3 regions of the Pedococcus sp. P2_A3 genome follow, and region 3 is predicted to be linked to each of the others. Evidence: predicted binding sites of a transcription regulator. Region 3 holds the regulator's gene; each other region holds the start of a gene.
The links. Region 3 encodes Rex, which represses fermentation and respiration genes when NADH is low (regulators of the CRP and FNR family bind a similar motif). Its sites were predicted from a motif close to CTTGTGAANNNNTTCACAAG; they were not measured.

Region 1 (3,270 bases), on a different contig from region 3:
GTCGTAGCGCTCGGCGAGCCGGGCGAGCAGCCAGCGCGGGTCGATCGGCGCCTCGGCGCTGACCTGCAGGTCACGGGCGAGCACCACCTTGTCGAGGCTGCCACCGGTGATCCGCTCGACCGCGCGCCCGACCGCCCCCGCCCACTCGGCCGGCGCGAGCGCTCCGTCGGCGAAGCGCACGCCTGCGGGCTCGCGCGGCTCGGACTGCTGGGGCACCACGGGCGTGGGCAGCTCCGCGCCGGTGCCGATGGTGGTCACCCACCACTGGCCGTCCCGCGACCCGACCACCACCTCCGGTACGACGAGGGTCGCCCCGGCAGGGGAGTCCGCGGCATACGAGATCGAGCCGAAGGCGACCGGCCCGGTCCCGGGGAGGTTGACGTCGTTGCGCACCACGGCGCGGTCGACGACGTCGCGCCACCACTCCTCGGCCCGCTCGAAGCGGTCGGGTCCGTGGGCGGTGAACTCCAGCGCCCGTCCCCACCCGACCAGGCCCTCACCACGGCGCACCCAGCTGAACAGCTCCGTGGGGTCGGCGCGGTCCGGCAGCAGGCCCAGCAGCGTGCCGGGGTCGTGCAGGGCCACGGTGCGGGCGACCACGGGCGAACCCTGCGGTCGGCCCGCCTGTTGGGGCGTGGGGAGGCTGGTCATGTCGGGGGAAAGCCTACGGCGCGACCCCCGGGCAGCCGCGGGAGGTGGCCGCGGGGTCGGATGGGAGGATGACGCCATGACCCGCGCCAGCCTCGACAAGGACCCCCGTGACGTCGCCGCGATGTTCGACGACGTGGCCGGGAAGTACGACCTGACGAACGACGTCCTGTCGCTGGGCCAGGACCGCCTCTGGCGGCGGGCTGTCCTCAAGGCGGTCGACGCGCAACGCGGCGAGACCGTGCTCGACATCGCCGCCGGCACCGGCACGAGCAGCGAGCCGTTCGCCGCCCACGGCGTCAACGTGGTGCCGGCCGACTTCTCGCTCGGGATGCTCCGGGTCGGCAACCGTCGTCGTCCCGACCTGGGGTTCACGGCGGCCGACGCGATGCGCTTGCCCTTCGCGGACAACAGCTTCGACGCCGTGACCATGTCGTTCGGCCTGCGCAACGTCGCGAGCGTCGAGCAGGCGCTCGGCGAGTTCCTCCGCGTCACCCGGCCGGGTGGACGGCTCGTGGTGTGCGAGTTCAGCCAGCCGGTCAACGGCGCCTTCCGCAAGGTCTACTCCGAGTACCTCATGCGCTCGCTGCCCCCGATCGCGCGCAAGGTCAGCAGCAACCCCGAGTCGTACGTCTACCTCGCCGAGTCGATCCAGGCGTGGCCGGCGCAGCGTGAGCTGGGGGAGCGGATCGCCGCCGCCGGGTGGGGTGAGGTGGGCTGGCGCAACCTGACGGGTGGCATCGTGGCCCTGCACCGGGCGACCAAACCCTGAGTCGTGTGGGCCAGCACGCGCCCGGCCGCGGGCTGGCACCCACGACCCGTCGCTGGGGTAAGGCTCGCCTTACTGGTGACCCGGCGGCCGGTCGGGAATAGACTCCCCCGAGGTAGTTCGTGAAGACGTTCACAAGCGTGTGAGGCAGGCGTGACAGACACCATCAGCGAGGCCACCGGAGCCCCCGGCGCCGGCGCACCCACGGAGACCGCCGACGTGATCGTCGTCGGTGCCGGTCCTGCGGGGTCGGCCACCGCGGCGTACCTCGCCATGGCGGGGCTGGACGTCATGGTCCTCGAGAAGACGGCCTTCCCCCGCGAGAAGGTCTGCGGCGACGGGCTCACCCCGCGCGCGGTCAAGGAGCTCATCACCCTCGGCATCCCCACGCCCGAGGAGGACGGCTGGATCAAGAACCACGGTCTGCGGATCATCGGCGGTGGCATGCGGCTGTCCCTGCCGTGGCCCGACCTCGCGAGCTTCCCGCCGTACGGCCTGGTGCGCACCCGCCAGGACTTCGACGACATCCTGGCCAAGCACGCGGTGAAGCACGGCGCGCGCCTGCGCGAGTCCACCAACGTGACCGGCCCGATCCTCGACGCCAAGGGCTCGATCGTCGGCGTCACCGCCAAGGCGGTGGACGACAAGGGCCGTTCGACCGGCCCCGAGCTCCGGTATGCCGCGCCGCTGGTCGTCGCCGCGGACGGCAACTCCTCGAGGCTGTCGCTGTCGATGGGCCGCGAGAAGCGTGAGGACCGCCCGATGGGCGTGGCCGTGCGCACCTACTACACGAGCCCCCGCCACGACGACGACTACCTCGAGTCCTGGCTCGAGCTGTGGTCCACCGACGACAACGGCAAGAAGGTCCTCCTGCCCGGTTACGGCTGGATCTTCGGTGTCGGCGACGGCACCTCCAACGTCGGCCTCGGCATCCTCAACACCTCCAGCGCCTTCGGCAAGACCGACTACAAGGACGTCATGCGTCGCTGGGTCGCGACGATGCCCGAGGACTGGACCTACAACGAGGAGACGATGGTCGGCCCGATCCGCGGGGCCGCCCTGCCGATGGGCTTCAACCGGCAGCCGCACTACGACAACGGCCTCCTCCTCGTCGGTGACGCGGGCGGCATGGTCAACCCGTTCAACGGCGAAGGCATCGCCTACGCCATGGAGTCCGGGCGCCTCGCCGCCGAGGTGATCGCGCAGGCGTTCGCCCGCGGCACCGACGCGCAGCGCGAGCGGGTCCTGCAGTCCTACCCGAAGGTCATGGCCGACGCCCTCGGTGGCTACTACACCTTGGGGCGCTACTTCGCGAAGATGATCGGCAACCCCGAGGTCATGCGGCTGGCGACCAAGTACGGCCTGCCAAGGACCACCTTGATGAAGTTCCTCCTGAAGGTGATGGCCAACCTCGCCGAGCCCCACGGTGGCGACGCGTCGGACCGCCTCATCACCGCGCTGTCGAAGATGGCGCCGGACGCATGACCCGGCGTGCATTCTGTGGCGGCGCCCCTAGGATTGGGCCGCACCGCCAGCATGTGACCGGCGACACACCTCACAACCGCAGCGACGACAGAAAGGGAGTGGCACGGCGATGAGCAACCCCTACGTCCCGTTGCTTTTCCTCTTGGCCATCGGTGGCGGGTTCGCCGTCTTCTCGGTCGGCGCCGCAGCGGTCTCCGGCCCCAAGCGCTACAACCGCGCCAAGCTCGACGCCTACGAGTGCGGCATCGAGCCCACGCCGCAGGCTGCGGGCGGTGGTCGCGTGCCGATCAAGTACTACCTGACCGCCATGCTCTTCATCATCTTCGACATCGAGTCGGTGTTCCTCTATCCCTTCGCGGTGGCCTTCA
Region 2 (3,270 bases), on a different contig from region 3:
GGTCATCGGGTCTCCTCGTGGCTCAGGAACGGTGCGGCGTCGGCCTTCTCCCACAGCCGTCCGAGGCTGCCGAAGACGTGGGCTCCCTCGTCGGCGCGGCCGACCGCGCCGCGCATCGCGGCGAACAGCTCACGGCCGGTGCCGATGCCCTCCTCGCTGACGCGCGGTGAGGGCAGCCGGGCGGCGAACTCCTCCTCGTCGACGAGCACGTCGAGGCGGCCGGTCAGCGAGTCGACCCGCACGACGTCGCCGTCCTGGAGCTTGGCGATCGGCCCGGCGTGCACCGACTCGGGGGTCACGTGGATGGCGGCCGGGATGGCGCCCGACGCCCCGCTCATGCGGCCGTCGGTGACCAGCGCCACGGCATACCCGCGCTTCTGGAGCACGCCGAGCGAGGGGGTGAGGGCGTGCAGCTCGGGCATGCCGTTGGCCGACGGGCCCTGCTCGCGGATGACGACCACGACGTCGCGGTCGAGCTCGCGCCGGGAGAACGCCTGGAGGAAGCCCACCTGGTCGGTGAAGACCCGGGCCGGCGCCTCGATGACGCGGTGCTCCTCCGCGACCGCCGAGACCTTGATGACGGCGTGGCCCAGGGTGCCGCCGAGCACCCGCAGACCACCGTCCACGGTGAAGGGGTCGTCGGCCGCACGCAGCACTGCCGGGTCGCCCGACTCCGCTGCGGCGTCGACGAACTCGAGCCGACCGTCAACCAGCACCGGGCGCTGGGTGTAGCGCCGCAGCCCGGGACCGGCGAGGGTCAGGACGTCCTCGTGGAGCAGCCCGTGGTCGAGGAGCGTGCGCACGAGGAACGCCGTGCCGCCGGCGGCGTGGAAGTGGTTCACGTCGGCGGGACCGTTGGGGTAGATCCGGGCGACGGACGGGATGGCCGTCGAGAGGTCGTCGAAGTCCTCCCACGTCAGGTCGATGCCTGCTGCGGCAGCCATGGAGATGAGGTGCATGGTGTGGTTGGCCGAGCCGCCGGTGGCGAGGAGGGCGACGACACCGTTGACGATCGCCTTCTCGTCGACGACCTGGCCGATGCCGTACGACGCGTCGGAGGCGGCGATCTCGGCGACCCGCTCGGTGGTCGCCGCAGTGAGGGCGGCACGCAACGGGTCATCGGGGTGCACGAAGGCCGCACCCGGCAGGTGCAGACCCATCACGTCCATGAGCATCTGGTTGGAGTTGGCGGTGCCGTAGAAGGTGCAGGTGCCCGGCGAGTGGTAGGACGCCACCTCGCTCTCGAGCAGCTCGTCGCGCCCGACCTCGCCGGCGGCATACGCCTTGCGGGTCTCGGCCTTCTCGGCGTTGGAGCGACCCGACGCCATCGGGCCGGCCGGCACGAGGGCGGTCGGCAGGTGGCCGAAGGCCAGCGCCCCCGCCACCAGACCGGGCACGATCTTGTCGCAGACGCCGAGCATGAGCACGCCGTCGAACACGTCGTGGCTCAGCGCGATGACCGTCGACATCGCGATGACGTCGCGGCTGAACAGGCTGAGCTCCATGCCGGCCCGGCCCTGGGTGATGCCGTCGCACATGGCGGGCACGCCACCGGCCACCCGGGCGACCGCGCCGACCTCGCGTGCGGTCTGCTTCATGGCCGCGGGGTAGTGCTCGAACGGCGCGTGGGCCGAGAGCATGTCGTTGTAGGACGTGATGATGCCGAGGCTGACCCCGGTGTCGGCGGCCATCGTCGTGCGGTCGCTGCCGCCACACGCCGCGACGGCGTGCGCGAGGTTGGAGCAGCCGAGGTCGGTGCGGGCCGGGCGCAGGCTCAGCTCGGAGGCTGCGCGCGAGAGCCGCTGGAGGTATGCCGTGCGGCTGGCCCGGCTGCGGTCGGTCACCCGGGCGGTGACGTCGGCCACGACCGGGTGGATCGCGGGGCTCGGCGGGGTCGGGGAAACGGCGGTGGTGTCGGCGGGCGCCATGAGGCTCCTCGGAGTCGGCGGTCGGGGAAGGGACCGCGCGAACGGCGACACTGACGCGCGCGTGTGATTCAGTTCACAAGTGTGGGGGCACGCCGCCACCCTCCCGCCGACCGTTCCGGGATACGGACGGGTAGCAGCGCCGGTTCGATGTAAACCCGCTGGGGATCCCCGGCGGGTTTACATCGAACCGGGAGAGGAAGGGGGGCGGGTGGTCAGGGCTGGCGGCGGCTGAGCGTCCAGGCGTCAGGGTCGCCGAGCGAGCCCGGGGCGACCCGGCTGAAGACGAGCCGGTCGTGCAGCCGGTTGCGACGGCCTCCCCAGAACTCGACCTCGTCGCAGACCACCCGGTAGCCGCCCCAGAAGTCGGGGACGGGCACGTCGGTGGGGTCGCCGCGGTCAGGGAACTGCGCGGCATACCTCGCGTAGGCGTCCTCGAGCCCCTGGCGCCCGTCGATGGGCTGGGACTGCCGCGAGGCCCACGCGGAGATCCGCGAGGCCCACGGCCGGGAGCCGAAGTAGCCGGAGACCTCCTCCCGCGACAGCTGCTCGGCGACGCCCCGGAACCGGATCGCCCGGAACATCGCCGGCCAGGTGAGGGCGGCCGCGATGCCACCGGTCGCGGCGATCTCGAGGCCCTTCGTGGACTCGGTGCCGGTGACGAACCCAGGGCCGCGCTCGTCGAAGAACCGCATCAACACGGTGCGCACGTTGGGTCGGCCTGCGGCGTCGACGGTCGCGACCGAGATGGCGTAGGGCTCGGGGACGTCGGCGTGCACCTGCGCGCGCGCGACCGCGTCGTCCACCCAGAGCCGGGCCTGTTGGAAGGGAGTGGCAGCCACCTCCGCCTCGGAGATGCCCTCGCCGGCGTAGTCAGTGCGCAGGGGGTCGGTGCGCAGGGGGTCGGTGCTCAGGGGGTCGGTGCTCAGGGGGTCGGTGCGATCCACGTCACTCATGGTCGAAGACTAGGCGTCCGAGATTAGGGTGAAGGTCGGACCAGTCAGGGAGGCAGCATGGCCAGCAAGGGCAAGGCAGTCGGCAACCTCGTGAAGTGGGGCGTCAAGTACGGTCCCCACGTCGTGGTGCTGGCGCAGCAGGCCAAGGAGCCGGCGATGAAGGCCGCCCAGACCGCCCTCGACCGGCAGAAGGCCCGTCGCCGCGCGATCGAGCACGCAGCAACGGTGCGCGAGGGCACGGTGCTCAAGACGTTCGACCCGCGCGCCGACCACAGCGAGCCCGTGTGGGTGGTGTTCTCGGGCGACGACCCGATCGCCGCGCACCCCACCTCCACGACGCCCATCGCCGAGCTGATCGCCAACAGCGACCTGGCCACCCGGGTGCGCCC
Region 3 (3,270 bases):
CTGCCGGTGTAGATGCCGTCGACGGACTCGGCCACGGTGCCCAGCGCGCCGGTGAGCCCGAGGCGGTCGGCGATCACCTGCGCGACCTCCACGGGGGTCGCGGTGACGAGCCAGACCTCCTGGCCCTCGTCGAGGTGCATGCGGGTCAGGGCGCGGGTGCCGGGCCAGATCTTGTCCTGCATGACCTCGTCGAAGATCTCCTCGCCGATCACGCCGATCTCGGCCACCGAGTGCCCGGCGATGAAGCCGAGCGCCTGCTCGCGGATCTTCTCGACGTGCGCGAGGCTCTCGCCCAGGGCCGCGAAGCGCAGCTGCTTCCAGGCCATCGCGCCCACGTCACGGGCGGTGAAGAAGTCGCGGCGATAGAGCCCGAGGGCGAGGTGCCAGATGCTTGCGCCCCGCATCACGGTGTTGTCGACGTCGAAGAAGGCTGCTGCCGTCGGGTCGCGCGGCACGGCGATGGCCTGGTCCAGGTCGCTCGCCCGATCGGTCATGGCGGCCAGCCTAGGACCGTGCCCGGCCGGCTCTGCAGTGCCCCTGAGGGTGGGGCACGGCACAGCGCCTCCATCCGCGCCCTTCCCCCTCCCCCACCTCGCGCCGCGGCCGAGCACAGCGCGCGGGGACGTGTTCGGTGTGCCGCGGACACGGCATACGCTCGGGGGGTGCCTGAAGCCCCCGCTCCCGCCGTGCGCATCACGCTGGTCAGCAAGCCGGGCTGCCACCTGTGCGAGGACGCCCGCGACGTCATCGTCCGGGTGGCCGCCGAGCTCGGCGTGGGCTGGGAGGAGCTCTCGATCGAGGACGACCCGGCCCTGAAGGAGCAGTACTGGGAGCAGATCCCGGTGACCTTCGTCGACGGGCGCCAGCACGACTACTGGCGGGTCGACGAAGCCCGCCTGCGGGCGGCCCTGGCACGCTCGAAGTGACGCGGCTCACGCCCCCGACGAGACGGCTGCTTGTGACTTTGTGCATCCGTTCACAAAAGCGTAATCTGCAGAGGCTCCCGTCCGCCCCAGCCAGGCGCGGACTGCCAGTGATGAGAAGGAGCCGGAAAAGACTGTGTCTGCCGACCCGAGCGCCCGTCGGGGTATTCCCGACGCCACGGTCGCACGGCTACCCGAGTACCTCCGTGCCCTGACCGGCCTGGCGGAACGCGGGATCACGTCGGTGTCCTCCGAGGAGCTGGCCTCCGCGGCAGGGGTGCGCAGCGCGAAGCTCCGCAAGGACCTGTCCCACCTCGGCTCCTACGGCGTACGGGGGGTGGGCTACGAGGTGGACCACCTCGCCTACCAGATCAGCCGTGAGCTCGGCCTGACCCAGGACTGGCCCGTCGCCATCGTCGGCATGGGGAACCTCGGTCACGCGCTCGCGGCCTACAGCGGGTTCGCCACGCGGGGGTTCCGTGTCGTGGCGCTCCTCGACCAGGACGCCGGCCTGCTCGGCCAGGAGATCGCCGGCATCACCGTGCAGCCCATGACCGTCCTCGACGAGCTGGTCGCCGAGCAGGGGCTGGCCATCGGCGTGATCGCCACCCCGGCCGCCTCCGCCCAGGACGTGTGCGACCAGCTCGTGGCCGCCGGGGTCCGCTCCATCCTCAACTTCGCCCCGTGCGTGCTCGTCGTGCCCGACGACGTCGACGTCCGCAAGGTCGACCTCTCCACCGAGCTGCAGATCCTCGCCTTCCACGAGCAGCGCAAGGCGCTCGCGGCCGGTGGCGCGCTCGGCGCCGTCGGGCTCGATGCCGTCGACCCCCAGCCCATCGACAGCGTGGTGGGTCGATGAGCCTGGTGATCCTGGGCCTGTCCCACCACACGGCGCCGCTGCCGCTCCTCGAGGCGATGACCCTCGACGCCGCCGGCCGCCGCGCCTTGTCGGCCAGCCTGACCGGTCGCGAGAACCTCACCGAGGCGATCGTCGTCTCCACGTGCAACCGCACCGAGGTCTACGCCGAGTCGGCGACCTTCCACGGCGCCGTCACCGACATCGCCGACGCGCTCACCGAGGTGACCGGCGTCTCCCGTGACGAGCTGCGGGAGCACCTGTACGTCCACTACGAGGACCGCGCCATCGCCCACGCCTTCACGGTCGCCTGCGGGCTCGACTCGATGGCGGTGGGGGAGGCCCAGATCCTCGGCCAGATGCGCACCGCGCTGCGCGAGTCGCAGAAGTCCGGGCACGCCGGGCCGGCCCTCAACACCCTCTTCCAGCAAGCGCTCCGGGTGGGCAAGCGGGCCCACACCGAGACCGGCATCGACGCCGTCAGCGTCTCGCTGGTCGAGGCCGGGCTGGCCCGGGCCGAGCGCGAGCTGGGCCCCTTGGCCGACCTCCAGGTGCTCGTCGTCGGTGCGGGAGGCATGAGCTCGCTCGCCGCGACCACCGTGGCCCGCCGCGGCGCTGCCGGCCTCACCATCCTCAACCGCACCCTCGCCAAGGCGGCGCGGCTGGCCGAGCGCACCGGCGCCACCGCCCGCCCCCTCCACGACCTGCCCGCCGCCCTCGCGGGCGCCGACGTGGTGATCTCCTGCACCGGGTCGACCGGCGTGGTCGTCGACCTCACGACCGCCGGTGACGCGCAGGTGGCCCGGGCCGGTCGCCCGCAGGCGTACATCGACCTCGCCCTGCCCCACGACGTCGCCCCCGAGGTCGCCTCCCTCAGCGGGGTGACCCTCGCCGGCCTGGGTGCCCTCGGGGAGGAGCTGTCCGGTGGGCAGACCCCGCCGCAGGTGAGCGAGGTGGCCGACCTCGTCATCGGTGAGGTCGCGGCATACCTCACCTCCCGCGCCGCGGAGAGCGTCGCGCCGACGGTCGCAGCCCTGCGCTCGCACGCCGCCGACGTCGTCGCCGGCGAGCTGACCCGCCTCGACCAGCGGCTGCCCGACCTCGACGACGTCGCGCGCGCCGAGGTGCAGCTCGCGGTGCACCGCATCGTCGAGAAGCTGCTGCACACCCCGACCATCCGGGTGAAGGAGCGCGCCGTGGGCGGCCAGGGGGCCGACTACGCCGAGGCCCTGCGCGAGCTGTTCGACCTGCGCCCCGGCGAGGCCGCCACGGCATCCGTCCCGCCGCCCGAGCGGGGAGGTATGCCGTGAACGCCCCTGCCGCCACCCCGCTGAGCCTGCGCCTGGGCACCCGGCGCAGTGCGCTCGCGACCACCCAGTCGACCTGGGTGGCCGACCTGCTTCGCGCTCGGGGTCACGCCGTCGAGCTCGTGGAGATCGTCACCGAGGGCGACACCTCGACCGCCTCGCTGGCGTCCATCGGTGGCACCGG

Region 1: the regulator Rex is predicted to act here: its motif matches at 1,537-1,556, upstream of AC1DX8_RS18715 (geranylgeranyl reductase family protein).
Region 2: the regulator Rex is predicted to act here: its motif matches at 1,989-2,008, upstream of edd (phosphogluconate dehydratase).

Annotation. Positions count from the first base shown of each region.
Region 1 is NZ_JBFUCW010000028.1:40,615-43,884, reverse strand. Features, by position in the region: gene AC1DX8_RS18725 (isochorismate synthase) at 1-651, opposite strand, end outside; gene AC1DX8_RS18720 (demethylmenaquinone methyltransferase) at 728-1,420, shown strand; gene AC1DX8_RS18715 (geranylgeranyl reductase family protein) at 1,571-2,902, shown strand; gene AC1DX8_RS18710 (NADH-quinone oxidoreductase subunit A) at 3,012-3,270, shown strand, end outside.
Region 2 is NZ_JBFUCW010000022.1:7,798-11,067, forward strand. Features, by position in the region: gene eda (bifunctional 4-hydroxy-2-oxoglutarate aldolase/2-dehydro-3-deoxy-phosphogluconate aldolase) at 1-6, opposite strand, end outside; gene edd (phosphogluconate dehydratase) at 3-1,928, opposite strand; gene pdxH (pyridoxamine 5'-phosphate oxidase) at 2,141-2,881, opposite strand; gene AC1DX8_RS16445 (hypothetical protein) at 2,939-3,270, shown strand, end outside.
Region 3 is NZ_JBFUCW010000017.1:3,619-6,888, reverse strand. Features, by position in the region: gene AC1DX8_RS14195 (HAD family hydrolase) at 1-494, opposite strand, end outside; gene AC1DX8_RS14190 (glutaredoxin family protein) at 663-926, shown strand; gene AC1DX8_RS14185 (redox-sensing transcriptional repressor Rex) at 1,060-1,782, shown strand; gene AC1DX8_RS14180 (glutamyl-tRNA reductase) at 1,779-3,089, shown strand; gene hemC (hydroxymethylbilane synthase) at 3,086-3,270, shown strand, end outside.